One region of the Shewanella piezotolerans WP3 genome, then DNA from elsewhere that is predicted to be linked to it. Evidence: predicted binding sites of a transcription regulator. Region 1 holds the regulator's gene; each other region holds the start of a gene.

The links. The regulator MetJ, encoded in region 1, represses methionine synthesis genes. The targets are predictions, from matches to a motif close to TAGACGTCTAGACGTCTA.
Region 2: metH (methionine synthase) is a predicted target of MetJ. The motif match lies at 5,974-5,991, and genes of this name have one in related genera.
Region 3: msrA (peptide-methionine (S)-S-oxide reductase MsrA) is a predicted target of MetJ. The motif match lies at 5,625-5,642, and genes of this name have one in related genera.
Region 4: SWP_RS04185 (methylenetetrahydrofolate reductase) is a predicted target of MetJ. The motif match lies at 5,490-5,507, and genes of this name have one in related genera.

Annotation. Positions count from the first base shown of each region.
Region 1 covers NC_011566.1:4,776,283-4,783,905, forward strand. The annotation lists gene SWP_RS20285 (c-type cytochrome) at 1-510, opposite strand, end outside; gene SWP_RS20290 (bifunctional aspartate kinase/homoserine dehydrogenase II) at 716-3,109, opposite strand; gene metB (cystathionine gamma-synthase) at 3,125-4,285, opposite strand; gene metJ (met regulon transcriptional regulator MetJ) at 4,495-4,809, shown strand; gene SWP_RS20305 (sulfite exporter TauE/SafE family protein) at 5,087-5,815, shown strand; gene SWP_RS20310 (conjugal transfer protein TraF) at 5,837-7,030, opposite strand; gene SWP_RS20315 (AraC family transcriptional regulator) at 7,360-7,623, opposite strand, start outside.
Region 2 covers NC_011566.1:995,370-1,002,992, reverse strand. The annotation lists gene SWP_RS04395 (cobyric acid synthase) at 1-542, opposite strand, end outside; gene cobU (bifunctional adenosylcobinamide kinase/adenosylcobinamide-phosphate guanylyltransferase) at 659-1,195, opposite strand; gene SWP_RS04385 (adenosylcobinamide-GDP ribazoletransferase) at 1,192-1,971, opposite strand; gene cobT (nicotinate-nucleotide--dimethylbenzimidazole phosphoribosyltransferase) at 1,971-2,999, opposite strand; gene SWP_RS04375 (FecCD family ABC transporter permease) at 3,054-4,103, opposite strand; gene SWP_RS04370 (ABC transporter ATP-binding protein) at 4,096-4,935, opposite strand; cobalamin riboswitch at 4,993-5,140, opposite strand; gene SWP_RS04365 (histidine phosphatase family protein) at 5,353-5,859, opposite strand; gene metH (methionine synthase) at 6,103-7,623, shown strand, end outside.
Region 3 covers NC_011566.1:2,732,876-2,740,498, forward strand. The annotation lists gene nadA (quinolinate synthase NadA) at 1-245, opposite strand, end outside; gene SWP_RS11740 (dihydrolipoyllysine-residue acetyltransferase) at 486-2,027, opposite strand; gene SWP_RS11745 (alpha-ketoacid dehydrogenase subunit beta) at 2,037-3,014, opposite strand; gene SWP_RS11750 (thiamine pyrophosphate-dependent dehydrogenase E1 component subunit alpha) at 3,018-4,196, opposite strand; gene astE (succinylglutamate desuccinylase) at 4,380-5,417, opposite strand; gene msrA (peptide-methionine (S)-S-oxide reductase MsrA) at 5,664-6,143, shown strand; gene pgm (phosphoglucomutase (alpha-D-glucose-1,6-bisphosphate-dependent)) at 6,522-7,623, opposite strand, start outside.
Region 4 covers NC_011566.1:948,576-956,198, forward strand. The annotation lists gene SWP_RS04175 (acylase) at 382-2,970, shown strand; gene SWP_RS04180 (hypothetical protein) at 3,646-3,960, opposite strand; gene SWP_RS04185 (methylenetetrahydrofolate reductase) at 4,512-5,486, opposite strand; gene SWP_RS04190 (metal-dependent hydrolase) at 5,948-6,976, shown strand; gene SWP_RS04195 (SDR family oxidoreductase) at 7,039-7,623, shown strand, end outside.

The DNA.
Region 1 (7,623 bases):
GGTTGCCATCACGCCGTTCTGATCGCCACTTCGGGTATCTTCCTTCCAAGCCAGTAGTTGGCTTTTAATATAAGAAGCTTGCTGTCCTGCAAGCCTTGGAAACTCACCAACACCGTGCCCTGAAGGCCCATGACAAGTGACACATGCAGGAATGACCCGTTGCCAATCGCCCTGATAAACTAACTGCTCAGTAGGGTCTTTATAGACTGCTTTCTCTCCACGTAAATGCGGTGTAACCATAGGCACGTCAAAGGCAGAAAAATACTCTGCAACTGCGACAATAGCATCTCCTTGCAAGGTCATCGCCATCGGTTGCATGGTGACGTTTTGCCTTTTACCTGACTGAAATAGCTTAATCTGCTTAACTATATAATCGGAAGGGAGCCCTGCCAGTCGAGGACCTAAAGGATCTACACCTTGCCCTTGAGGACCATGACAACTGCCACACAGCGCAGCCTGAGGCGGCATAGCGGCATAAGATGCTGTACTCAACATGAGTAAAGCCGACATTATGAATCCACGTTTCATTATCACACCTCCATCTATAGATATGTTAACAATAGCGTTTATCTGCCTATTTGCTCAATAAGTAAGTGAAGTTTTGATGGAACGGCAAATAACTGAAGTTGATAGGACGGATTGCCACTATAAAAAAAGTGCATTCCATAAACAGAAATGCACTCATTATTGATTCATTATGACTTGCTAAGCGTCACTACTCTTGCAGTAAGTCTCGACAAATATGTGCTAAATCAGACTGCACTGCCGCTGCAGTAACCTGACGACCCGCACCAGGTCCACGAATAATAAGCGGATTGTCTTGATAGAATTTGCTGCGGATAACAAATACATTATCGCCTGGCGTTAAATTAGCGTACGGGTGGCTATTATCAACCCATTGTAAGCTCACTTCAGCTTTTAGTTTGCCATCGACTCTATCTAGAGCAGCTACATACCTAAGCACTTTATCTTGCTCCACTGCGGCAAGATACTGCTGTAGCATGTCTTCATCTAATTCGTTTATACGCGACAAAAACTGCTCAAGCGGAAGTTCTGCAAGATGAGCGGGAACCAAGGATTTTAGCTCTATATCTTCAAGCTCTATCTCTAAACCAATCTCACGAGCCAAAATAAGCAGTTTACGCTGCATGTCACGACCAGAAAGGTCATCTCGCGGATCAGGCTCGGTGATCCCAAGCCCACGCGCATCGACGACTAGCTCAGAGAAAGGTTTGACGGCATCATAGTTTTCAAACAGCCAACATAGAGTGCCAGAAAAAATCCCACCTACCGCTTCAATGCTGTCGCCACTATTATGCAGGTCATTAATTGCATGTTGTACTGGCAGACCAGCACCACAACTGGCGTTATAACGCCAAAATAATCGGCGATTACCTAACTGCAGCTTCAACTCTCGATAAAAAGGTAGTGGACCAGAACCTGCAAGCTTATTAGCACTAACAACATGAATTCCACGAGCAAAAAATTCAGGATATTGTAACGTCAGATCAGCGCTTGCACTAATATCTAGCGCCACAACTTCATCACATTCTAGACCTTGAAGCTCTTCAAAAAGATGACTGTACTGCCACGGCGTAGCATCTTGTTCAAATGCGCTTTTCCAAGTATTAAGCGCGATGCCTTTATCACTAATTAAAGCTTTACGTGAACTCACTAGCCCAACTAAATCAACACTGGCCTCGAGCTCTTTGTTTAACGCAGCTCTCGCACCATCAAACAGATCGATCCATGCTTCACCAATATTGCCAACACCTAATAGCAGCACACCGATACGTTTGCGTGGGCCTGCACAGCGGCGATGTACTTTCTGGGTCAACAAATTCACTTGTGTCTGTGGCACCAATGTCACTAAACTCATACCGTCATTAAACAATGGTCGAGCATTACGACTCAATAATCTGGCAAAGCCACGACGGTAGAGATCCGCATCAGCACTCACCAATGCAACCAGCCCTAGGTCTTCTCTTATCTGAAGGTCTGTAATCCCCAATGCATCGCTATTGGCATCAAGCAGAGCTTGCACTTGTTTCTGATTCTCAAGCGTAACGGTTAATTCAATGCGTTTTTGTGCCAGCGACCAATGCGCTAAAGGATAGAGCCCTGAATCAGTCAATAAGCTCAGTAGATCGGATAAGACACCATTCAACTGAATGTTAAACAGTGACACGCTATTAAGGTTAGTTACCACGGGCGCGCTGGCTGAGGAGCTTTTAGGTGCAATCAAGGTAAAGTCGGTATGAGATGCATAGCTAGAGCGCACTGCTAGGCTAACTTGGGTATCAAATAGCGGCTGTAAAGTGCGGTTATGCAATACTGGTGAGCCTAAATGCGCTAAGCGATTCGCTTCATCTAATGACAAGCTACTCAATAGTTTCGCATCATTAATTTTGTTGGGGTCGGCGTTAAACACCCCCTCAACATCGGTCCAAATCGTTACCCGTTCGATATCTGCAAGACTTGCGATTAACGTAGCACTAAAATCCGAACCGTTACGGCCTAATAGCAAGGTATCGCCTTTATCATTTGCACAGATAAAACCGGTAATAATGAGTCGCTCATTAGGATGTTCAGCAATCAGCTTTTGTACTCTTTGACGTGACTGCTGTAATCTAATCTGGGGCACTGCACCTTCATCTGCAATCAACAAAGTGCGTGCGTCTACATCAGATGCGGCAACGCCGGACTCTCGCAGTAAAGCTGCGAGCAGGCGTGATGACCAACGTTCACCAAAGCTCACTACTTGGCTGCTCTGGTAATCATTGATCGCCGTTAATGAAAGTAAGCTGATCAACTGTGCCTTATCATTCGATAATCGCTCTCTTAACGAACGAGCTTGCTCGTTAGATAACAGCTGTTCAATCAGCTTTTGCTGAAAACTGATTAAGATCTGCAGCTCTTCCTGCCAAAGCTGTTTAGTCGTGCTCAGCTCAAGCAAACGATATAGAAAGTTGGTACTTTTACCTGCTGCCGAAACCACAACAAGATCATCACTATGACCATGTGTCAGGAGAATATGTGCAACGCGACGGTAACAGTCTGCGTCGGCTAAACTGGAGCCACCAAATTTATGTAAGTGACAACGTGCCATCCTAAACCCCTTTAATTAACAAGCTACAGCTGCATTAAGCGCAGCTTCAATATCAGCGACAAGATCGTCAGCATCTTCAATACCAACAGACAGACGGATAAGGGTGTCTTTTACCCCAGCCTCTGCACGCGCTTCTGGTTCCATCGCTCGATGCGTCATGGTTGCAGGCACTGCCACTAGACTTTCTACTCCTCCGAGGCTTTCTGCAACAGAGAAATAATTAAGATTTTTTAAGAAAGCGACTAATTGCTCTTCGCCGCCCTTTAGCTCAAAGCTGAGCATGGCACCAAAGCCCTTTTGCTGTTTAGCGGCAATCTCATGACCTGGATGATCAGCAAGACCTGGATAATAGATTTTCTCCACTGCACTATGAGCGCTAAGAGTAGCAAGAATTCGCTGGGCATTGGCCTGATGCTCACGAATTCTCACTGCAAGTGTTCGAATTCCGCGCAATGTAAGGTAACTATCAAATGCACCACCCGTTAGCCCTAGCGTATTCGACCACCAATGCAACAATTCACCCAACTCTTCATCTTTAGCCACCACGGCTCCACCAACTACATCGCTGTGACCATTGATGTATTTAGTGGTCGAGTGAATAACAATATCAGCGCCAAGTAAGAGAGGTTGCTGCAAGATAGGCGATAGAAAAGTGTTATCAACCACAACTAATGCACCAACTTCATGACTAGCTGCGCTAATAGCTTCGATATCAACGACCCGAAGTAATGGGTTTGAAGGGGTTTCTAGCCAAACCATCTTAGGTTGTTTGGCAATCGCAGCAGCTAATGCACTGGCATCAGTTTGATCGACAACTTCTAGCTTAAACTGGCCTTTCTTAGCCAAATTAGTAAATAAGCGATAACTGCCACCATAACAATCATGAGGCACCACTAATAAGTCATCAGGACCGAGTAAACTTGTCGCTAGAGTAATTGCCGCCATTCCAGTGCATGTCACAACGCCAGTACAGCCTTTCTCTAGTTCAGCAATTGCATCACCGAGAATCGAGCGAGTTGGGTTACCTGAACGGCTGTAATCAAAATCTCTTGGATTTTTGTGACCGTCAAAAGAATAGTTTGTAGAGAGATAAATGGGGGGCACGACTGCACCATGTTGGGTATCGGACTCAATGCCTTGGCGCACAGCAGCGGTGGCTAGTTTACGCTCGGTCATGTACTACTCCTCTCTCTACATTTTCTTATTAGGGATGTCTGGACGTCTAAATGTACCTAAGCTATCCACCCTCGTCAACCAATTTAGCCGTTTAGACGTCCAAGCATTTAGAAATCTATTTGCATTTGTCATAAAATAGAGGCAATAATTTGACTGTGCTGCATAAGGGGTTAAAATCTGCCCCGCATTTTAAAATTACAGGTGAGTCAATGACTGAGTGGAACGGCGATTATATCAGCCCATATGCTGAACACGGAAAAAAGAATGAGCAAGTGAAAAAAATTACTGTCTCTATTCCTTTAAAAGTACTCAAGGTGCTTACCGATGAGCGTACACGCCGCCAAGTGAATAACTTACGTCACGCCACCAACAGCGAGTTACTCTGTGAGGCGTTTTTGCATGCATACACAGGTCAACCTCTGCCAAATGATGGCGACCTATCGAAAGATAAGCCTGACAGCATGCCTGCGGAAGTAAAGCGTCTCATGGATGAAATGGGCATCGAGTGGGAAGAACTAGAATAACTAGAATTACTATATTATTAAATCGAGGGTCTTAAGAGATCCTCGATTTATTTTATAGCGCTCTCTATCAGTGCAGCGCTATTCTTGCTGAATAATTTGCAAAAAAATGCGGGTAACTATTTAGCAATATCTGGTATTTGACTATAGCGACTTAATACCGCACTACACGCGGTTGTCACTGAATTCTAATCTACGCTATTTGTCTTAGCTGGACATTGCACTCCTAATTAATCTGCACTTCCTTAGTGAGTTCTAAAGCCATCACAGGGCTATACTGATGTTAGATCCAAGCACACTTATTCTCGCTTCACTGATCATTTTTTGTGGTGCATTAACTCAAAGCTTAATTGGCTTTGGCTTAGCTGTGGTTGCCAGCCCATTGCTATATATTATCGAACCCTCGCTTGTGCCAGCTCCGGTGATCTTGATGGGTTTTTCAATCGCTGCACTAACGCTGTTTAGAGAACGAGGGCAGCTTGAGTTCAATGGACTGCAATATGCGTTACTCGGACGCATTCCTGGCGGGATTTTAGGTGCGATGCTGATTCTAACGGCACCTCAAGCAATTCTGGGGCTTGCTATTGCCTTTATTGTGGCCTTAGCGGTCGGTTTCAGTCTACTCAAATTTAGTCTACCCGTTAATCGCTTTACACTGTTTATGGCAGGGGTATTGTCAGGGATCTTCGGCAATATTGCCGCTATTGGTGGACCGCCACTGGCGATACTGCTTGCCGGTAAAGATGCAGCGCAGTTTAGAGCGGCTCTATCAGCATTTTTTATCTTCAGCTCTATGATCGCTTTAGCCATTCTAGCGTTCGCAGGCCTATTAAAACTTGAACACCTGTGGGTTTCTTTGATGTTACTGCCGTCAGTTATACTCGGCTATGTAGTGGCAGGAAGACTGGTTGGCAAGGTCGATAAACAAAAAACCAGAGCTTTCACTCTGGTCTTGTGTAGTGTAAGTGCAGTTATATTGACGATTAAGTCTGTTATCGAACTAAGTTAATTATCGATATGGCTCTTAATACTAGAAATGATAAGAGGTCTGCAGCACCCCACCTAAAGCTTCATCTTTGCCAAACATTCCAGTAAAGTCTAGGAAGAAAGATTCGCCAATGGTAAAACCAGAACCGATAGAGTAAATATTGGCAGTAGAGTCTTTCATATCATGACGGTAACCCAATCGTAGTGACATCCAATCAAATGCTCTGACCTCACCACCAACGCGCCAATACTGAGTACCATCTAGCTCTTTAAATTTCTTATTCTCAACCAAATCGACGTCGGTTGTGACCGTTAGCTTTCTCCAGTCATACGCCACACCGGCTGTAACTAATGGCTCTACTCTGTAGGTAAACTTATTCCCTTCTACTTCGATCGTTTCCACATCTTGGCTGATAAGGTTTCGCCCAGAAAGTCCAAACACTAAGCCGTTAAGGGGTTCAATAGCAAAACCTACATCGACATTGAAATTAGTTTCATCATTACGGTACTCAACATCATCAAAGTCACTGGCCGAGAAGTTATTGGCGTTAGCAACGTAATTATAGGTATCGATACGTTGAAACTTTGGCGAGATACCGACAGAAATAGGCATATTAACAATGGAAAGTGGAAAGCTTAATGCGACACCTAAATCGGAAACTGCGCCACCAATCACTTGCCCTTCTGATAGCAAGTCTGTCACTTCTGGTGGGTTAACAGGATCGAGAGCCGCAAGCGCGTCGATATCGGCTTGAGCAATATTGGCTGCCCCAACCGCATTAACATAACTTTTATAAAAGATGGCTATCGGCATTCTTTGATGAGGAATAGCGACGCTAAATCCAAGGCCAGCACTAGCATATGCCGATGTTCCCTTTAGCGATTCTAAATCCAGAATCAACTCATCTCGATAAACATCGATATCGGCACTGTTTCCCGCCTCAATCGATGCTGCAAGTCCGTCATAAGAATCAATAAGCGAATCGAATTTGTCGATCATGTTGTCGCTATCAGCCATATCAACACCTAAAACTGGCATAAGTAATACAGCGGAGTTATCTTTGTGGGCATTTAAACCAAGTAGAGCGGGGTTTACAAATGCTGCGCCCTCATGGTTCGATGCGGCAACACCTGCACCACCCATAGCATCACTACGCGCTTCATAATATTCTTGGCCTGAGTAGGCAAAAAAGCTGGGGATTAAGGTACACAGTAGCGCTAATTTACGTAGTTTCATCCATTTCGCCCTTTTTATTTCCTTAACGCTTTAACACCAATACGGCTCAAATCGAAAAAAGGTCTTAAATTGTTTTTTCTTATTAGAGTTATTCTAAGCCAAAAATAACAACTAAGGGATAAATTTTAACGTCAAACCCACATTTTTGTTACCAATCCATATTAACTCAGGTAAATGTGGGTCAACAGGCTTTTAAGATGGTGATGAAAACTGGTGAGAAAACATATATAACTACGACATATCAGAATCTTAAAACACAACATCTGACTGGTTGCTTTGGCGTTATCTGGAGCTAAATTTAAAAGCGTTTGTCGGTTAATTGATGAAGACTAATGCGTACAATGTTCTCGCCTAAACTGCGACGGACTCTTGCCGAATAAGCGCTGAAACTGGCGACTAAAATAGCTGTGGTCATTAAATCCTGTTTCCTGAGCAATATTAGCAATACTTTCATTAGTCTCAATCAGCAATCGACGTGCGTTCTCTAGCCTCACCTCATTAATAAACTGTTTCGGCGTCTGCCCTAAATGCTTAGTAAAGCGTCGCTCTAAGGCACTGATAGAAAGGTGTGCAGTCTGTGCTAGCTCAGTTAA
Region 2 (7,623 bases), 1.6 Mb from region 1:
ACCAGATGGGCAAACACGCCGCCTTTGTCGATATCAGCAATAATAATAACCGGACAATCGACCTCTTCAGCAAAGCCCATATTGGCGATATCGCCTTCACGCAGGTTGACCTCTGCCGGACTGCCAGCACCTTCAACAAACAGCATTTGATATTCATCGCTTAAGCGTTTAAATGACTCCTTAACCGCTGCCATAGCTTTAACGCGATAACCTTCGGCGTTTTTACCGAAGTAGTCTTCCGCCTCCATCTTCATCAAGGCTTTACCATGGACGATAACTTGCGATCCGGTATCTGAACTAGGCTTTAATAAAATAGGGTTGAAGTCGATTTGCGGTTCAAGATGACAGGCCACAGCTTGCAATGCTTGAGCACGGCCAATCTCCCCACCATCAATGGTGACGGCGCTATTTAGTGCCATATTTTGGGGTTTAAAAGGAGCCACTTTGCAACCTTGACGCACAAACAAGCGGCACAATCCCGCTACTAAGGTACTTTTACCAGCATCAGATGTTGTCCCTTGCACCATCAGTACTTTAGTCATGTCGATCTCTTATTATAGTTATTAGTGTTATTGTTCAGTATGCATATTTAACAAAAGGTTAAGCAGGTTTGCATTGGCAAGCATTCGACCGCAAATTCAAGCTAAAATTCAAAATATTAGGTCGACTTTAAACTCAGTGGAAGCCCAGCAGTCACTAAGGTCACGTTGTCAGCTAAGGCCGCTATATCTTGGTGTAGCCAGCCCGCCTCATCGACAAAACGACGACTTAACTCGCCCATTGGCACAATGCCGTTGCCCACTTCATTACTAACCAAGATCAGCTGACCGGGGAATGATTCAAGCGATGTCAGTAAGTCAGCTTTTACTGTGCGCCAATCACTTGCTTCATCAAGAAGATGATTCGTTAACCAAAGGGTTAAACAATCAACCAAAATCACACTATTTACATTAGCATACTTGTTTAAAGTGGCGCTCAAATGCAGCGGTGACTCAATGGTTTGCCACCCTAAAGCAGCGGATTGCCGCTGCGCTTTATGATGGGCTATTCTAGCTTGCATCTCTTTATCTAAAGCCTGCGCAGTTGCAACATAAATATACTCAGCCTTTGGCGTGTTTAGCTGCCAGTTAGCCACTAATTGTTCTGCAAATCGGCTCTTACCGCTGCGTGCGCCACCGAGTACTAAATGGATCACCAAGACGCTCCTACAATTAGCAGTAACAAGTAACAAACCACTTCCGCAATTTGCTGAGTCGCCCCAAGTGTATCGCCGGTGTAGCCGCCAATTTGTTTATTAAACCACCACGCTAATGCAATCCGCACGCTCAATAGCCCTAAGATAAGTACTAAAGCTTGCATAAATGATATTAACAAGAGCGAAATGGCTGCTGTAGCCAGTAAAATAGACAACTCGTTGATACTTTGCTGCATTGCCAGCGGCTTGCTTTTGCTGCTGGCATCATCGGAAACATACTGCTCTGAAAAGATAAAGCTGGCTGCAACTACCCGACTTAATGTGTGCCCTAGAATCAACGCTAAACTGACACTGCTAGGGTCAAACAACGCGAGCTCACTGAGCAGTTGCCATTTCAGCAATAAGCACAGTACTAACGCCAATGCACCATAACTACCAAGGCGGGAGTCTTTCATAATCTGCAGCTTAGCTTCAACTGTCCAACCACCACCTAAACCATCGGCAGTATCAGCTAAACCATCTTCATGAAAACCACCAGTTAATAGCACGCTCGCTATCATGGCGAAGATAATCGCAATACTAGGCGACACCCAGTGCAACATTACGCTATAAACGAGAGCACTAAGCACACCAATCAGAGTGCCAACTAAACCAAAATAGCGACTGGCTTGATTTAATTTTTCTGCATCGACCTCAACCCATTTTGGCATAGGGATCCGCGTAAAGAACCCCATAGCGATAAGAAACAGGTTGAGTTGCTGTCGCCAAGACTGCATTAAATTTCTATCCCTGCGTCTTCAAAACTCGCCATTTGGTTATAAAAATTAACAGCGGCTTGGATCAGCGGAAAAGCCAATGCCGCACCAGTGCCCTCTCCCAGCTTCAAGCCTAAATTAAGTAATGGCTTGGCTTGCATATATTCGAGCATCAAATAGTGGCCTTTCTCATCAGACTGATGGGAAAAAATCATATAATCTCGGCAATGACTATTAATGTTGACCGCCACCAGCGCAGCGGCCGAAGCAATAAAGCCATCAATAACCACTAACATGCCACGCTCAGCAGCGGCCAAGATAGCGCCTGTCATCTGCACAATTTCAAAGCCGCCAATGCAAGCCAATACCTGCATTGGATCATCAAGCTCGCTATGATGCAGTAACACAGCCTGTTCTATTAACATCTGTTTACGCTTAAATGTGGCAGCATCAATACCTGTGCCTCGGCCCACACAATCGCTCGCAGCGACTCCCGTTAATACAGACATAATTGCCGCAGCGGAAGAGGTATTACCAATACCCATTTCACCAAGCGCTATCAGGTTACAGCCATTCTGATGGTGCAGCTGAATGCGATCTGCAGCCATTTCAAAACCTTGCTTTACCGCACCAAGCGTCATCGCGGCACGCTTATGAATAGGGCCTGTTCCCGCACCTAAACGCTGATCAATCACCCCACTGTCACTATCGAATGGTTGTAATACTCCGCAGTCTATGACCTCAAGCTCTAAACCAACCTGGCGGGTAAATACGTTGATAGCAGCCCCACCCGCCATAAAGTTTCTAACCATTTGGGCGGTCACTTCACTGGGTGCAATTGATACACCCGAGCTGGCAATACCGTGATCTGCGGCAAAGACCATCATTTTTGGGTTGTTAATTTGAGGGTTATCTTTACCTAACACTTTGGCTATTTGCAGAGCGAGCCCTTCTAAATCACCAAGCGCGCCTAAAGGTTTAGTTTTAGTATCAATTTTCTGCTGAATTGCTTCTTCAAACTCTGAACTCAATGGCTTAATATTAAACATTTAACCTTATGCTCCCGACATATCCCCAAAAAGGGAAATAAAACGACAATTAACTTACGCTCGCTTTGCTTTGCGGGCGCTTAAAATAAACAGAAAAAACACACTTCCCATCACCGATGTGATAATCCCAACAGGAAGCTCTTGATAACTCAATATTGTGCGCGCCAATACATCTACCCATACCATGAATAGCCCGCCTATCGCTGCAGTTAACAGCAATGGATAGCGACCAGGGAAAAGTAAACGCACCGTGTGAGGCACCATTAATCCGATAAAGCCGATACCACCACAATTGGCAACCAATATCGCCGTAATAAGCGAGCACAATAACAACATAGATAAGCGCAATCGTCCTACATTAATCCCCAACGTGTGTGCAGTTTCATCTCCCGCTCGCATCGCTATGATCTGCCTCTTAAATAGCAGAATAACGAGTGTACTAATCGACACGATAACGGCGGGTAAAATCAACCCAGACCAACTTGCTTTAGCAAAGCTGCCGAGACTCCAAAACAGCACCGATGCGGCGGCTTGAGGGCTGGAGAAATACAGCATTAAACTCGCCATAGCGCCAAACATAAAGGAGGTTGCAACACCAGATAACAGCATGCGCTCCACCTGTGTTGATAGGTTTTTCCCACATAAACTAAGCACCATCAGCACCGACAAGCTGGCTCCAACAAAGGCGCCAAGTGGTAAGCTAAGCCACAAAATACTTTGACTAAAGAGGGTCAGCACCACCACCGCGCCAAACGATGCTCCTGAGGAAATCCCAAAAAGATAGGGATCGGCTAACGGGTTACGAGTGACTGTTTGCAACACGCTACCGGCAATAGATAAACCCGCTCCAGCAATAAATGCGAGCAGCACTCGCGGTAATCTTAGTTCCCAAATAATCCGCTCAGTAACACCTTGGTTTTCACCTAAGCCGAGAACTTTGTGAGCAAATACCTGTAACACATCGTTTGCTGAGATATTTGCTGCACCAAAACTGGTTGCGGCAAACGGTGTAATAACAGCGATTAGCAATAGCGTAATTAGCAATAGTAATTGATAAGACTGCTGCCATTTTGTCTGTGCTGTAACGGATAAAGTGTTAGGCATCTGTCGCTCCGTCAGCTATCCCCTGGTGCGTTATACTGCGCGGATCATAGCCGTAGAAATAGCTGATAAGCGGATTACCATGTTGTGGATGTGGCCTAACTTCGCAGCACACATCAAATACTTCCGCAATACGCTGCTCCGTTAACACTGCTTTGGGCGAACCTTTTGCCAAACAGCGCCCTTTATCAAGAAGTAATAACTCGTCGCATAGGGCGCTGGCGAGATTGAGATCATGAATAGAGGTGATAACCGTAATGTTAAGTGTGTGCAGTAACTCTAAGGTTTGGATTTGATAGCGGATATCAAGATGATTTGTTGGCTCATCTAATATCAATAGCTGTGGTCGTTGAACAATTGCCCGAGCGATCAGCGCTCGCTGTTTCTCTCCACCCGATAAGCTTTCATAAGCTTGATTAGCTTTATCTACCAAACCCACTTTAACTAAAGCTTGAGCGACAACGTCCCGGTCTTCTGCACTGGTGAATTCAAACGCACTTTTATGGGGCGTTAAACCAAGACTGACAAGCTGAGTTGTGGTCATCTCAAAATGATGCGGCGTATCTTGCAGAACTACCGCAATCTGCTTAGCAAACGCTTTTGCCGATAACACAGAGATTGGTTGACCAAATAAATGAATTTCACCACTTGTCGGCTTGATAAAGCGATATAGGCAGCGCAGCAAACTGGATTTGCCCGCACCATTGGGTCCAATAACTCCCAGCATCTGCCCTTTAGCTAAGCTAAATTCGACGTCTGATAATATGGGCTGACCCTGTAATTTCCAGCCTAAGCCGCTAACAGTAAGGACTGTTTCAGATGGCTGATTAGACATTCAATAAACTGCAAAGCATGTGCTAATAAACTCCCTTGAGACGCCCGCTCAAGTTATTCAATATGGCAAAGTTAGGCTGGTATCTGACTTGGGGCGAAAACGAATTCACTCCCATACAGTTGCGGGTACAGTCCGGACTCATTAGCCGTTTTCGGCCACCGGTTCCCAATTTGTGCGATTAGGCACCTAACTCAAATTTAGTTTGTGTGGTTTACCTCATTTTTGAGGTAATAATGTGACAGTTTATCATGCAAAGCCAATAAGGCATTGCACTTGATCAACTACTCGCTACTCCAGTCCCCAATTAAGGGTTAAATAACGCTGGCAACCATCATCTAACGCATCGATAACCACAGTCGCGGCATAGGGCAATTTAAGAGCGCTGTAGATCCCTGCACACTGTTTTAGCCCGAGTGATTAAGCCATTAAGTGCCTAATCACTCCTCCATGGGTCACGAGCACAATGACTTTACCTTTATGTCGCTCAAGTAAAGCGTCCCAAGCATTGTCGATTCTAGATTCAAAAGCTTGCATCGTTTCACCGTTTGGCGGCGTATGTTGCCATGGGTTTGCCCAATAGGCATCTAGCTGTTCACTAAATTGCTGATAAAGTTCAGTGAAAAGCTGCCCATCCCAATCGCCAAAATTAAGCTCCATAAAGCCAGACTGTTCAACAAAATCTATATTGTGTTGTATGGCGAAAGCGCGAGCAGGCTCTGAGCAGCGCAGTAATGGTGAACTCACCACCAGATCTATCTTGCTGTTTTTAGCCAAATCACAGGTTTTACTATTTTTAAGTGTCGAAAACGCCACATTTAGCTGCTCTTTTCCAGCTAAACTCAGCACAACATCCGTATGGCCACGTAAAACATTACCGCCTTCACAAGCTCCATGACGCAGTAAAACTATCTTCGTATTCTGCACTTAACATTCCAACCAATTATATTTATCAGTCACTTACAAGTAAACCGTCACGTATTCCAAGTGAAAAAGTATCAGGTTTTAGGGGTTGCACTTTCGCTAGCGACTCACGTATTATGGACGTCTATACGTATAAATGTCCAAACATAAATAACTTAAGCTAGTAATGCTAGCTTGTAGTTGATAAGAATGGACAAGGTTACTGCATTTTATATTTTGCGACTCTGTATTTGGTAGGAATTTTTTATGGCAACACATACCCTGAGCCCAGTCCCGCACACACAAGAAACTGCCGACAAGGTTTTAGCAGTACTGACTAAAAAGTTAGAGGAAGGGATCCTACTGCTTGATGGTGCGATGGGCACCATGATCCAAGATCGCAAATTTGAAGAGCAGCAGTTTCGCGGTGAACAGTTCAAAGACTGGCATTGTGATGTAAAGGGTAACAACGACATGTTGGTGCTCACTCAGCCAGAAGCTATTAAGCAAATCCACAAAGATTACTTTTTGGCTGGCTCAGACATCATCGAAACCAACACCTTTAACGCAACCCGAATCGCCATGGCTGACTACGATATGCAGGCACATTCGGCGGAGATAAATTTACAAGGTGCTCGCCTTGCACGTGAAGCTGCCAATGAAGTTGAAGCCGAAACAGGCCGCCAATGTTACGTTGCGGGTGTGCTTGGCCCGACCAACCGAACTTGTTCAATCAGCCCAGATGTTAACGACCCAGGTTACCGTAATGTGAGTTTTGACGAGCTTGTTGAAGCCTATATTGAATCAATAAATGCATTGATTGCCGGTGGTGCAGACATCATTATGGTTGAGACCATCTTTGATACCCTCAACGCAAAAGCCGCGTTATTTGCCATTGAAACCGTGTACGATGCTCAAGGTTTTCGTCTGCCGATTATGATCTCTGGCACGATTACAGACGCCTCAGGTCGCACGCTTACTGGACAAACAACAGAAGCGTTCTACAACTCACTGCGTCACGTAAAACCGCTAACTATCGGGCTTAACTGTGCATTAGGGCCAAAAGAGCTACGCCCATATGTAGAGGAGCTGTCCAAAATCTCTGAGTGTTTTGTCTCAGCACATCCTAATGCAGGTCTTCCCAATGAGTTTGGTGGTTATGATGAAACACCAGAGCAGATGAGTGAAGTGATCGAAGAATGGGCGCTGGAAGGTTTTTTAAATGTTATTGGCGGTTGTTGTGGTACAACCCCTGCCCATATTCGCGCTATCCGCGAAGCCGTTATCAAACACCCTGCTCGAGTGCTGCCAGATATTCCAGTGGCTTGCCGCTTATCAGGGCTTGAGCCGCTGACGATTGATGAGAATTCACTATTTCTAAACGTTGGTGAGCGCACTAACGTTACTGGCTCGGCTAAATTCTTACGCCTGATTAAAACCGGCGAATATGAAGAAGCGCTCAGTGTCGCCCGCGATCAAGTCGAAAATGGCGCGCAGATCATCGATATCAACATGGATGAAGGCATGCTCGATGGTAGCGATACCATGCATAAATTTCTCAACCTTATTGCCTCAGAGCCAGATATCTCTCGGGTACCGATCATGATCGACTCCTCTAAATGGGAAGTGATTGAAGCTGGCCTTAAGTGTATTCAAGGAAAAGGCATCGTTAACTCTATTTCGCTAAAAGAAGGCGAAGAGAAGTTTATCGAACAAGCCACACTCGTGAAACGATACGGCGCCGCCGCCATCGTAATGGCATTCGATGAGGTAGGCCAAGCCGACACT
Region 3 (7,623 bases), 2.0 Mb from region 1:
TTTGCTGAGTGATCTCGCCCAAAACGTGCCATCTCTAGGGAATCTGAAACACAGCCGCCAGTTTCTTCAGCAAGTGCTTGAATTTCTGGATCAGTATAGTAATGAGCAACCAGTACCGCATTACGCTCTTTTAGCAGTTGTTTTATACGTGCTTTCGATTGCTCTTTTTCTATATCAGATAAAGGCATAGGCTTAGGCGGGAATGGATAGTCAATAGTTTCAATACTTGGGACGAACGCGCTCATACAACAACCAAAGGCAATAACAGATTAGCGGAATTATACGGAATAGTTCACAAATTGAAAACTCTTTATCCTTATTCTATTTTTCTATTATTCCAATCACTATTTAACTTACTTCAAAACCTCTAAGGTCTCCCGAAACGACCAAATATTTATCCGAATATGAATTTAGTATTGCCTTTAAGCAAATAAAAAAGGTGCTTTAATAAGCACCTTCTATACGGTTAACAGACACGACAAGGATTACTGCATTGCCAGTAGCATCTCTTGAGGTTGCTCTAGGTATAGCTTCCACAAGTTACAGAAACGCGCAATGGTGCCGCCATCAATCACTCTGTGATCGCCAGACCAACTTACTTGCATGATCTTACGCGCTTCAACTTCTCCAGCAGCATTAAATCTTGGCAATACCTGCAACTTACCAAGCGCTACAATGGCAACTTCTGGTTTATTGATAATAGGTGTTGCGACTGTTCCGCCTAAGGCCCCAATATTTGAAATTGAAATACTGCCACCTTTAAGGTCGCTAGGTGATACACGTCCGCTACGAGCAGCTGTCGTTAAACGGGTGATATCTGCTGCAATCTCCAAAATAGTTTTATTTTGTACATCTTTTACATTCGGTACTAACAGTCCTACTTTAGAGTCAACTGCCATGCCTATGTTATGACTGCTTAGGAATGTCTGTTCGCTACAGTCAGCATTCACTTGGCTATTCATATCAGGGAATTGAGTGAGAGCTAGCGACATAGATTTCATAAAGAATGGCATCATAGTGAGCTTTAACTCATCAGTAGAATACTTTTTCTTCATGCTTTCACGCAGCGCAACTAATTCAGTCAGGTCAAACTCTTCACAATAGGTGAAATGCGGAATGGTTGACACAGATTCTGTCATCATTCTTGCCATTACAGCGCGTACACCTTTAATAGGCTCTACGCGATCTGTAGTAACATTTGGCTTATCGTTTGACGTTGGCGAAGCAGCTTGCTCTTGTTGGCTCACAACAGCAACAGGCGACTGATGACGTTCTATATCTTCTTTAAATACACGACCATTCTTACCAGTACCTTTAACCGAAGCGATATCGATATCAAGAGTACGAGCTAAACGGCGCACTGCAGGACTTGCAAGCGCTTTACCTTGTGAAGCAGGCTCAACTTTCTGACTAACTTGTTTACTTTCCGATTCTGTAGTAGCGGTACTTTCGACTACAACAGCCGTTTGCGACTCCACTTCGATCGCAAATAGCGGTGCATGTACTTTCGCTAACTGGCCTTTACGGTAATGCAGTTTGGCGATTTTACCGTTCTTAATTGCTGGGATTTGAACCAACGCTTTATCTGTCATAACATCAGCGATTGGCTGATCTTCAACCACGGTGTCACCTTCGCTTACTAACCATTCAACTAATTCACACTCTACAATTCCTTCACCAATATCTGGTAACAGAAACTCTTCAATCGTGACGCCAGCAGATGTTACTGAAACAGGTTGAGTGATTTCTGGTTGCTCAGTTACCTCTGCAGTCTCTACTGGAGCAGAACCACCAACGTCAACTGAGTATAAAGGTTGATGCACGATTGCAATTTCACCTTTAGCATAATGAAGTTTTGCTATGGTTCCAGCGTAAGGCGCTGGAATTTGTACTAGCGCTTTGTCTGTCATTACATCAGCAATTGGCTGATCTTCTGTGACAACATCGCCCTCTTGCACTAACCACTCAACGAGTTCGCATTCAACTACGCCTTCACCGATATCAGGCAGAATAAATTCTTTAATCATGGCGAGCTCCTAAAATTTAACCGATGCTTTAATCGCTTCAAAGGTTTTCAAAGCATCCGGCATATACTCTTTTTCATGGATCAACGGATAGGGAGTATCCAAACCACAAACTCGTGCGATCGGTGATTCAAGGTATAAGAAACATTCCTCTTGAATCGTAGCCGCTATTTCACCGGCAAACCCACCGGTTAACGGTGCTTCATGGTTAATGAGTAATCGGCCTGTCTTTTTAACTGAAGCCGCAACTGTATCAACGTCCCACGGTGATAAGGTGCGCAGATCGATCACCTCACATGAAATGCCTTTCTTTGCTGCCATATCTGCAGCGTTCTCAAGAATTTCCATCTGTGCGCCCCAGCCTAACAAGGTGATATCTGTACCCTGCCGAACAACTTCAGCTTTACCCAATTCGATTTCAAAATCACCGTCAGGTACTTCACCTACGGAGGCACGGTAAAGTCGTTTGGGTTCGAAAAATATGACTGGATTTTTATCTCGTATAGAAGCAATCAACAAACCTTTGGCTTGCTCAGGGTTACGAGGAATAACCACTTTAAGTCCTGGCGTTTGGGTGAAGTAGGCTTCAGGTGATTGAGAATGATAATGACCGCCAGCGATACCGCCGCCATAAGGTGTGCGGAAAGTTAATCCACCGACATCAAACTCATTGCCACTGCGGTAGCGGAATTTTGCGCTTTCGTTGACAATCTGATCGATTGCCGGAAAGATATAATCTGCAAATTGTATTTCAGCGACTGCAGTCATACCATTGGATGCGAGTCCATTTGCAAAACCAGCGATACCTTGTTCTGTTAGTGGGGTATTAAAGCAGCGATCACGACCAAACTTTTCTTGTAGGCCCGAAGTTGCTCTGAAAACACCGCCAAAATGACCGACGTCTTCACCAAATACCATCATTTTTTTATCAGCTTCCATTTCCGAGCTCAGGGCTTCGTTAATGGCTTGCAACATATTCATCTCTGCCACAGCTTAGATTCTCCCTGCGCTTTTTGGATAGGCTTCTGGATACTTTTTGATATGTGACTTTAGATCAGCTAACTGTTTTTCAAGAATAGGCGTTGGCTTGTCATACACATCTTGAATAAGTTCATCTAAGTGCGGTAACGGCACCTTTTCAGCAACTTTAAGTTCGGCTAACACTTCTTCACGATATTTGACATATAGATCAGCATCTTGTTTCTCGTTTAACCATCCTTTGTTGATCATCCATAACTTAAAACGTTTTACAGGATCATGCTGCTGCCACTTTGCTTCTTCGTCTTTTGAACGATAGCCCGACGGATCATCTGATGAAGAGTGTGCGCCTAAACGATAAGTCATCGCTTCAATAAGAACTGGCGCATTGTTATCTAACGCATAAGCCCGCGCTTGTTGTGTAGCTGCCAATACCGCAAGCATATCGTTGCCATCAACACGAATAGTGTGCATGCCGTAGCCTGGACCACGACTCGCTATACCGTTACCAGAAAACTGCTCTTCAGTTGGCGTGGAAATAGCGTAACCGTTGTTACGGCAGAAAAAGATTACTGGCGAGTTAAGGACTGCCGCCATATTAAGACCGGCATGAAAGTCTCCCTCTGAAGCTGCACCTTCACCAAAATAACAAATAGCAATGTTACGCTTTTTTTGCATTTTCAAACTATAAGCAACACCAGTTGCCTGTGGGATCTGCGTCGCTAGCGGCGAAGAGATGGTCTGGTAGTTAAGTGCTTCGCTGCCGTAATGAATCGGCATTTGACGACCTTTGCCCAAATCTTTTTCGTTGCTGAACATTTGGTTCATAAACTGTTCAGTCGTGAATCCCCGATAGCGCAGCGCTGCATGTTCACGGTATTGGGCTAAAATAACATCACCGTCATCAAGCGCTGCGGTACTACCAATAATTGAGGCTTCTTCACCCGTACATGTCATATAAAAACTAATTCGCCCTTGACGCTGCGCACCCAACATACGCTCGTCGATAACCCGCGTAAATACGCAAGTATCATGGATCTTATTAGCTAAATCTTCATCTATGACAGGCAATACTGCTCCCTCATAGGCGGTACCATCTGCTTGTAATACTTTAAGGATGGGGATCGCGATAGCATTTTTATCTAAAAAACTTACACGATGGACAGTCTCAGCATTTGTTGTTGCGTTGCTCATAATGTGCTCTTGTTATTTATGATGCTTCCAAATGTCAAAAAGAAGCATCTATCTATTCTAATACGCGGGAAGAACATTACGTTAACGTAAACTAACTCTCAATACTTCCCATCTCTCAAAAGACAACTAAGCGCTTCCTTGCATGTATATATTGGTTTACATGCACAGTTATTCAGTTTGAATTTAGTCTAAATTGCTGTCGTCTGCAGTCTTTAACATCAGCACTGTACGTTGACCCACTGGCACTTTGGCGTTAGGGAATACAATAGATTCAAACTCATGTTCAATCTTAACCGCCTTACCGCCCTCTTTCGCTAACGTATAACCTTTAGGAAACGCGGTAAAGTTTTCAACGTCATTAGTAAAATTGAATTCAAAGTCGTCAAAATGTTTGTTAACTGAACGGCAGACTTGATAAAGATTTAATCGTTTAAGGTCAAACTCTGGCAGTTGCAGATCTTTACCCGTCATCAACAAAGTCAACATCTCTTTCATGGCGATAAAACGCGTCATATCGTTCTGCCCCATCGGAAATACTTTTCCTAATTCGATGGTGAAGGCATCTGCTCGATAGTTCTCAGACGAGAAATAGCTAAAGGTTGTTGTCGGTTCATGATGGAACAATATGGTGTTTACGCCACAAGACTCAAGGAACATTATCTGCTCTCGACTGTACTTTCGACCCGGTCGATAAGGATATATAGCGAACTTTTCATGCTTTGAGCCGCGTATAGCTGTATGCAGATCATAGTGTATACGCTGCCTTTCACCGGACTGTGAGGCGTAAAACCTATCGACATATTGCTCTAACTTATGGGCTCGAATGCGCTCTGGATTACACAAACCTTCATCACGTGAATGTGCGCCATTAAACAAACGATTTAAATTCTCATCAATAAAGCGGGTACCATTATGAATAGCTGCAGGATTACCAATTAGAAACATTACCCGCTGCGCCAGTGTTAACTCTTCGGACAAGATCTGAGTGATTAATGCATTACAAAGTTCGATCGGCGCAGTCTCATTGCCATGCACCGCACAGGACAGCACTATATCTTTACTGTGCTTAGCCTGCTTTGGCGAAAACACAATAACGCCGGTATCCCACACTTCAACATGTGTATGCTCACCTAAGTCAAATTCAAAGCTCTCAGAAAGATACTGAGGATGAGCCAACGTTAGTGCGAGAAAATCCTTAGACTGCTTCAATTCATGAAACACAAATCACTCCTTATTTATACTTGTCAGTGCGCTGTACGTAAGTTTGATTATCCATTTAAACCAAGCCACCTCGGCGCTAATGCACTGGATATTAGCACGAAATATACCTCTAGCAGGCAACGAATTTACAGTCTTAGTTCAACAAGTAATCAGCTAGATTAATTTGTGCTTGCATTGCAACTAAACATAAAACACAATGAAGACATCTAGCCATCCAAACGGCTAACAATATTTTTAGGAGTCGACATGGCTTTAGCTACATTCGGTGCAGGTTGTTTTTGGGGTGTTGAATATTTTTTCAAGCAAGTAGACGGTGTGGCTAACTGTGTCTGTGGTTATATGGGTGGAGACAATCAATATTCATCATATGTAGACGTGAAAGCTGGAATTACTGGCCACGCTGAAGTCGTTCAAGTTGAATACGATCCAAGCAAGGTTTCTTTCAATACTCTGTTAGAAATATTCTGGCAAAACCATAACCCGACAACCGTAAATCAGCAGGGTGATGATATCGGCGATCAATACCGTAGTAGTATATTTTTTCACGATACGTTACAACAGGAACAAGCACAGCTTGCAAAACAAGCGATAATAGACAGTAAAAAGTGGGGCAAGAAGCCAATAGTCACCGAAATTGTGCCTATTGAGCAATTCCATGAGGCAGAAAGTTATCATCAAGATTATCTCGCTAAGAACAACCTACCTAGCTGTCATATTAGCTTCTAAACTGGGTATAGTTCACTCGATTACCTTTAAGATTAGCTGTTATACCAATTGCATTAAAAGTTTGACCATTCAGCGGGAATTCAAAATGCTGTAGGCAAGTAGTGGGATTTGAGTTAATAGTTATTCTATATCCAAATCCTATAATGAAGCATACAACGTTTTGAAACCCGCACTTCGTGAGCACCTCAGTCTTTCCACTTCTGCTTTGCATTGTCTTAAAAGGGAATGACCATTTCTTTACCAAAGCGCTTTGAATTGAAAAGACTGAGGGGGCTCTGAACTGGTCAAATACTTAATGCAATTGGTATTAATATTTTAAGCAAAAATATCTTAAAAAAAAGGCGCCATTTGGCGCCTTTTTTGTTTACGAGTCTGATACTAACCAACTAAAGCTTGCTCAACTATCTGCTGTGCTTCAGCTAATATAAGCTGCAAATGCTCTTCACTAACAAAGCTTTCTCCGTAAAGTTTAAATAGCGCCTCAGTACCTGAAGGGCGAGCAGCAAACCAACCGTTACGAGTAGAGATTTTGATCCCCCCAATTGCTGCGTTATTACCTGGCGCATGGGTGAGCCTTTGGGTAATAACATCGCCTGCAAGTGATGTCGCGGATATCGACTCTACAGTGATCTGACTCAGTTTAGCCTTGTTCTCTAAACTAATTGGGCTATCAATCCTCTGGTAATAACTTTGACCAAATTCGCCCTCAAGTTCAAGGTAACGTTGCTGTGGCGTTTTACCGGTAACTGCTAATATTTCAGCTGCCAATAAACAAAGAATAAAGCCGTCTTTATCTGTACACCAAGTGCTACCATCGAGCCTTAAAAAAGCTGCACCAGCGCTCTCTTCTCCACCAAAAGCAAATGTACTATTTGCAAGACCTTCCACAAACCATTTAAAGCCAACCGGTACTTCAGACATACGCTTGTCGTGCATGTCACATACCTTATCAATCATGGCACTCGACACTAATGTTTTACCAATTAGCATGTTGTCGTTCCAATGAGGCCTATGCGTTGCCAAGTAATCGATAGCAACAGCAAGAAAATGATTTGGATTCATTAACCCTGTGCCAGGGCAAACAATACCATGGCGATCGTAATCAGGATCATTGCCAAAACAGAGATCATAATTGTCTTTGTGCGCTAGTAAGCCGGCCATAGCGTATGGAGATGAACAGTCCATGCGGATTTTGCCATCTTTGTCCAGCGGCATAAAACTGAAACTTGGATCAATTTTATTGTTAACAATTGATATGTCTAAGCCATATTGCTTAGCGATAGGTAGCCAATAGTCAATACCTGAACCACCAAGTGGGTCAACGCCTATACGTAGCTTAGCATCGGCAATCGCAGACAAGTTTATAACGTTAGCCAGATCGTCGACATAAGGCGTAATAAAATCTTCTTGAATAACAAATTCAGACTGCAGCGCTCGGCTATAATCGCAGTGTTGAACGCCCTCTAAACTATTAGCTAAG
Region 4 (7,623 bases), 1.6 Mb from region 1:
GGCTGAGTAAAACTTTATTATTTGGTTATCTTCGGGCTCATGCTGCGCTTAAGTTTCAATATGGATAACTGAAAGAGCAAGCAATTCTTCAGAATCAATTATAGATATCAATCATTAATTGCTTACTTAAATCGAATCCAATTTCTGTGTAAATCCGCTTAAAGATGGCTAGCAATATTAAGTGTTAGCAAGTGTTAATCAAATGTATACAAACGTTTAAATGATTGCTTAAATGGCTGCTGTGTCTTTGTCGTATTTGGTGAAAATATTTGGGCGGCTTTATCGTTAAGTTGTTATTTAAAATCAAAAATTAGACATCCGGAATAATAAAAGCATCCAGCAGCTATGACTGACGGATCAACACAATAAAAGGATATTTTAATGCGTCTAAATAAGTTAGTGCTAGCATTGGGAATGGCATCAACCGTTGCTCTAAGCGGTTGTGGTTATGACGAAACAGATAAAAGTGACTCGCTGTTTGTCCCTGACCCCACTGCAGAAGTGGTCCCACCGCTACAAGCTTTTGCCCCAGAAGGTCAGCTTAAAGCGCAAATTCGCCGCACCACTTATGGGGTGCCACATATTAAAGCCGATAACCTTGAAAGCTTAGGTTTTGGCAGTGGCTATGCCCAAGCACAAGACAACCTATGTGTGCTCGCCGATGGTTTTATTAAAGCCAATTCAGAGCGCTCAATGTATTTTGGTCCTCATGCTTCGCTTGATTTTACTACTGGTTTACCGACGACCGAAGACAACGGTAACTTAATTTCTGACTTTGCCTACAAAGCACTAAAAATTCGTCAGAAAGCTGAAACCGAATACCCTAATTTTAGCTATAACTCTCGCGCGTTAATGCAAGGTTTTAGTGCTGGTTATAACCAGTTCTTAGCCGATGTTGAAGCGGGTACCCAAACAGCAGAACCCTTTTGTGCAGGTCAACCTTGGGTTAAACCTATTGATGGCGTAGACGTTGCCAATTACTTATTTTCGATTGCATTACTTCCTGGTGCGGCTAACTTCCTTGATTTAATTTTTTACGCCAACCCAGGAGATGGACAAGAATACTTACCGCGTATCGTTGGCCCTGCGCCAACGCAAGCGCAAACAGCCTTCATTCAAGATGTGAATAGTAAATTTGTCGCTTACCAAAACAGAATAACGACACCAGAAACTAACCCTAGAGATTTGGGTTCAAATGGCTGGGGTTTAGGTAAAGACAAGACGGCAAACGGTAAAGGAATGCTGCTGGGTAATCCACACTTTCCACATACGGGTAACTTACGGTTCTGGCAGTCGCACTTAACGATCCCAGGACATATTGACGTCATGGGTGGCTCATTAGTGGGCATGCCTGCAACAATTAATATTGGCTTTAACAAAGATGTCGCTTGGACGCATACCTTCTCTACAGCTGAGCATTTTGTGCTTTACAATCTAGAACTCGTGAGTGGCGATCGCATGCAGTACCTGTTTGACGGTGAAACCATGCCTATCACCAAAGAGACGGTGCAAATTTTTGTCAACGGCGGTCCAGCAGGCATGCTAGTGGCGGAAAAAGATATCTACACTACGCCAAAAGGCCCAATTGCTGAAGCGCCAGCCACGCAAGCACCATTTGGTTGGGATGATGGCCAAGCTTTTATGTTGCAAGATGCCAATATGGCTAACAAAGATCCTGTCGATCATTGGCTAGCCATGAACCGGGCCAGCAACAAAGCGGAGTTCAAACAAGCCTTTAAAGACTTCGATGGCGTAATTTTTAATAACACCATGTATGCCGATAAAGAGGGGAATACCTTCTACATCGACGACTCAACGGTACCAGGCTTATCTGGCATCGCTATTAGTCTACTAAAATCGAACCCAGATATCATTGCAGCGCGCCAGCAAGCGGGCTTTACCATTTTACCGGGTAATACCAGCATGTTTGCCTTTGATAAACCAATGGCCTATGAGTACGCACCTAAGCTTGAACGTAGTGACTTTGTGCAAAACTCTAATAATTCATTTTGGTCAACCAACCTCGAAGCACCGCTTGAAGGTTACTCCGCTATGTATGGTCCTGAGCGAGGTCAGCAATCACTGCGCACACGTATGGCACTTAAGCTCATGAGTGAAGCGGCAGGCGATGATGGCAAGTTTACGATTGATGAGTTAGAAGCCGCAGTTTTGGGTAATGATGTATACCTAAACAGTTTGGTGCTGAGCGATTTAATCGGCCAGTGTGAAGCGCAAGGCGATAGTCCTGTTATGGTAAGTGCAACGCAGTCGAAAGATATCTCAGCTGCTTGCGCCGCCCTTAAACAGTGGAATGGTAAACAGGACAACGACAGTATTGGCGGGGCACTGGTACGTGAATTTGCTCATCAATTTGATCAAGCAACTATGCTGACTGTGCCATTTGATTATGAAAATGCTGCAACAACGCCAAATACTTTAACCACAGATGGCAGTGCGCTAGTGGCATTAGCCAAAGCGGCACTGAATGTAGAAGCCGCAGGCTTTGATGTTGCAGCCGCAATGGGCACTGTACAGTTTGTTGAAAAGTCTCTGCCAGATGGAACACCTTCTGGGACTAAGTTACCTTGGCCTGGAACGCATAATGCCGAGGGGGGCTTTAACGTATTCTCAACCCGCTTATCGGGCGATGATACCCTAGTGCCACAACACAGTTATGCTGCTGTAATGGACGCTGTAACAGGTGATCCATTAGCATCAGGTTTATCAGAGCAAGGTTATGGGATCCGTTATGGTTCAAGCTGGATGATGGCGGTGAGCTTTACTGACCAAGGCCCAGTGGCTAAAGGCATACTGACATATTCGCAATCGAGCAATATTACGAGCCCACAGTTTAATGACCAAAGTGCGCTATATTCAACCAGCAAGCAGTTCCGTCCACTGTTGTTTACTGAAACTGATATTGCTGCTGCGGTTGAATCAACCCTTGAGCTAAGTTCGCAACAGCAATAAGTGCTTAATACCAATTGCATTAAGTATTTGAGCAGTTCAGAGCCCCTCAGCCTTTTCAATTCAAAGCGCATTGGTAAAGAAATGGTTATTCCCTTTTAAGCCAATGCAAAGCAGAAGTGGAAAGACTGAGGGGCTCACGTAGTGCGGCTGAGGTTAAACAAAATTGGCAAAACGCTGTATGCTTCGCTATGGGATTTGGATATACGACTAAATGGTCTATTTTGTTCCATACAAAATAAGACATTCCGGCCCTCCTTGGCGGTCAGATTTAGGAGGTACGAGACCAAGGATGGTCGAAGGTAGAATAATGCAGGAGCAATTATCGAGAGCGAAGCAGGATGCCAGAGCCGATAATAACTATTAGCTCAAATTCCACTACTTGCCTGCAGCGTTTTGAATTCCCGCTGAATGGTCAAACTTTTAATGTAATTGGTATAAGTTGTTTACTTAGTTTTTTGTTAAAGGGTTATGTTGTCTTTATTTGAATAGGCTTGTTTGAATAAGTCTAGATACAAAAAGGGAACGGTTAAAGCCGTTCCCTTTTTGTATGGATAATTTAAACATCATAAATAAATAGAATAGACTGCCAGCATTAACTCAATGTGTTAATTGCAGCCACAAGAAAGCGTAGCTAGTGCTGCGCTTTAGTTGCAATTTGGCTCGCTTGAGTAATCATTAATTCTTCAGCGAAAGCATCTGTTTGATCTGGGCTTGTTCTGCATCAGTTAGCATAGTCTCGTGGGCGACTTGCATGCTAGTTGGGCAACGGCTTTCATTGTCTAAGGCCTTGTCAAACACCTGGAAGTGGCTACCTGATACAGTCTGGTATTGGCAAACTAACAAATTCTGATCAGTTTTGGATTTGACTAAGTCAGCCGTTACCGCAGTATTGGGTGAGGCATGAACGCCGCCAATTGAGACAAATAAAGTCAGTGCAATAGCCGTTACTGTTTTCACTGCTGTAGCTAACATATTGGTTAAATTTTTCATCTGTCGCCTCTGCTTAATCATCCTAATTCGATAATGAATATAGCTGCAGAATGCTGTACCGTAACTTAACGATTAATTAACTGGTTAAAGAATTGATAAGAGACTGCAATCAGTAATACCAATCAGTATAAGAAGTTGATCTACTCAGAGCGTTTTTGGCACGCTAATTCAAGGCCGGCTAATTCAAAGTGAGTAATGACATAATGGTTATTCCCTTATGAGTTTATTCAACGCAGAAGTAGCAAGCCAAAAACACTCCTAAAGGCGAGTTTTAGCGGCTTTGATGCTGCGTTAATGAATTTGAACGTAGAATAACTATGCTCTTCATTCATTGCTAACCACATGGATGTGGTGAATGTCATTAATGCAGGAGCATATAATGACCTTACCTCAAAGTCGCTAAACTCTCGCTGAGCGATCAAATCTTTATACAGATTGGTATAACACTATGTTCGTGTCCCTTCGGGCAAGCTTAAGATGTGATTGAAATCGGAGAGTATTATGCCCCACGGGTTTATGAACACCGCGGGGCTTTGTCTTTACTGCAGTCGTTATCTGTTCAGCACAAATTGATCAATTTGATTTTGAGCTAAAGCTTGATTCATTGTGCCCTTAAGTAGCTTGTACATTAAAATAGAGGCATCAATTTCAGTTTTTCGATTGGTTAAACTTTCAATATTTAGTCCTAATGGGATATTAAGTGGTAGTACCGCCGCCAAAATCTTCAGTAGGTTACTGTGGTTAACTTTAATTGATTCATACAGAGGATCGTCGGCCGACAAAATACGCTCGCGAGTGGCTTCAGGAACTGATACACCTAACCAGTTGATAAATTCTAAGGTTTTAGCGCTACCACAGGGGGAAAATGTCAGAATTACCCGATTTGGCTTTATATTATTAAGCGCACATTCCTCAGCGTAGCTGGTTAACATATCGATAGTTGCTTGGGCGTTATACACCGCCTGGGTGATGTAGTACTCACAGCCTAAAGTGGACTTACCTAATAGGCGAATATGTTCATTTTTTTTACTTAAATGACGCTCTGCAATTGCCACTCCACCAAGGTAGAACTCTCTAGAGTGCTCGGCTAACACACGGTAAGCGTCATTTAAAGGCAATGAACTTGTTGCTTGAGTCGATGGCGAACCGACTAATACTAAATCTCTTACATTATTTTGATACCAAGCACGAGATAACCATTCATTAAAGCTCTGCTCATCAAGGCCTGCGACGCTCTTATAGGCGATAACAGGCTTGGCGGACTTTTGATTAAGCAGCTGCGCGTAGGTGCCTGAGTCATATGTGGCTTTAAACGGAAAAGGCCTAGGTGTATCAATTCGGCTAGTTTCATCTTGAATATCGTAAATAATTAAACCATCGAAACTTATCTCATCAAGACGGGCTAACAACTTATCTGCAATGGTACTGACCGATTCAAAATCTGTATCAATTTTAGGTGGGGTTGTACCAATAAAGTAGATCCCACGGTGATGATCGGACGAACGCTGTTTCAATGATTTTTTCATGTTTAGCCGTCTAGATGGATATTAGGTTCCATTGTGTCCTAAATCGCGACGATTGTTAAGGCTCAATAAGATAATTTTTTATCATGTTGAAATCAGTATGCCACTTTGGTTATTTGCTTAACTTTGCTAAGCCTCTGGTTTTTTATGGGGGAGCTGCGGCGATGGGCTTTACTCGGTGTTATTGATTTTACCAAGGGGGTGACCATTAGTGGTAATCAATGCCGTGATTAACATCCTTTAACTCCCACTGAATCATGAATCTACAGGTAGAACGGCGATAAATACCTTGTTTTGCTATGGCAAGTTTTAGGCTTAAAAGTTAATTAATTGCAGTTGAGGGCTCTACAAGAAATGTTTTGAGTCAATATCACGGTTGTTAATCAAAGTATTATAAGGTTAGTCTGTAGCGCACTCATTGTTGGTGGCTTGACCGCTAACTGAACTAACTTCAGAGAGGTTTTGTGGACTCGATTACTCAAGCGGCTTTAGGCGCAACAGTTGCAGGTGCAATTGCAGGCAGGCGTTGTAATGCCAAGGTGTTATTAGCAGGTGCTTTGCTCGGCACTTTGCCTGACTTGGATGTCTTTATCGATTATGGCGATGATATCAGCAATACGGTAAAGCACCGTGGCTTTAGTCACTCAATATTGATCTTACTGCCGTTTTCCTTACTTGTTACTGGCCTGTTCCAACGCTTTAAACCTCTCCCTGACTGGTCCTTTTCTCGATTGTGGTTGCTGGTCCTTCTTTGTTTAGTCACGCATCCTTTGTTGGATACCTTTACCAGTTACGGCACTCAGTTATTATGGCCGCTCCACGGCTACTACTCTTTATCGAGTGTCTTTATTATTGACCCGCTCTATACCTTGCCTTTACTTATCGCAATAGCCATTGGGTGGGCTCGCAAAGCGTCACTCAGTCGTTATTGTTTGATAGCGCTTGTGGCTTCCAGCGCTTATTTAAGTTGGAGTTTAATCGCTAAGCAGATAGTAGAAGAAAGAGCATATGCAAGTCTCAAGCTGCGTGGATTCAGTACCGAAAAGGTGTTTATTGCGCCCACACCGTTTAACACCTTGCTTTGGCGTGTTGTTGCATTAGATGGAGAGCATTATTGGGAAGGCTTAGCATCGGTGCTCGATAGTCATCCTGATATTGAATTTATCTCTCAATCTCGCGGCGAATGGCCGTTAGTCACTCAGCCTGAGCAGCTGGTGGCATTGCGCGATTTCACCGGTGATTTTGTCCGTTATGAGCAACTAAATAAGCAATTGATTGTGACTGATCTACGCTTAGGCATGTTTGGCAATCTGGCTTTTAAATTTCAATTTGGCAGTCAAGATGACAGCGGTGAATGGAGACTCCAAGTGCCAGAACGTTTACCGCAACCCAGTATTCAAGGTGAATTAAAGTTATTACGTGATAGGGCGTTGGGCGATCAAACGATCAATGCTAGCCTCGGCCTGTGTACCTTACCGTGCGCGAATATGTAATGCTCATTAGTGTTAATTTCGCGGTGTTTTCCGTTTAGTGATTTCTCAAATTTGGAGTAGATATGTCTCAAGCAGTCGTTATTACAGGTGCTAATCGTGGTATTGGTTTGGCGCTAGCCACTCTTTATTGTGCTCAAGGTCAAAATGTTTTCGCTTTATGTCGCCACTCATCTGCTGAGTTAGCTGCATTAAACGTTAACGTAGTGACCGATATTGATGTGGCGACGGACGCGGGGATTGCTAACATGAAGCAAGCTTTAGCGAATACCAGCATCGATCTATTGATCTGCAATGCTGGTATATTGCGCGATGAGAGCTTAACTAATCTCAACCTTGATACTATTCGTGCTCAGTTTGAAGTTAATGCAGTGGCGCCATTACGAGTCGTTGCAGCGTTAAAAAACCAACTGTCTAGTGGTGCAAAAGTGGCGATGATCACCTCTAGAATGGGCTCGATTGAAGATAACACTTCTGGAGGACGTTACGGTTACCGTATGTCGAAAGCTGCACTCAATGCCGCTTCTATGTCATTAAGTCATGACTTAGCTGCCCAAGAGGTTACGGTTGGCATCTATCATCCGGGTTATGTGCAAACTGATATGGTCAATCATGGTGGAGATATCTCTGCTAATGAATCCGCTAGCCGC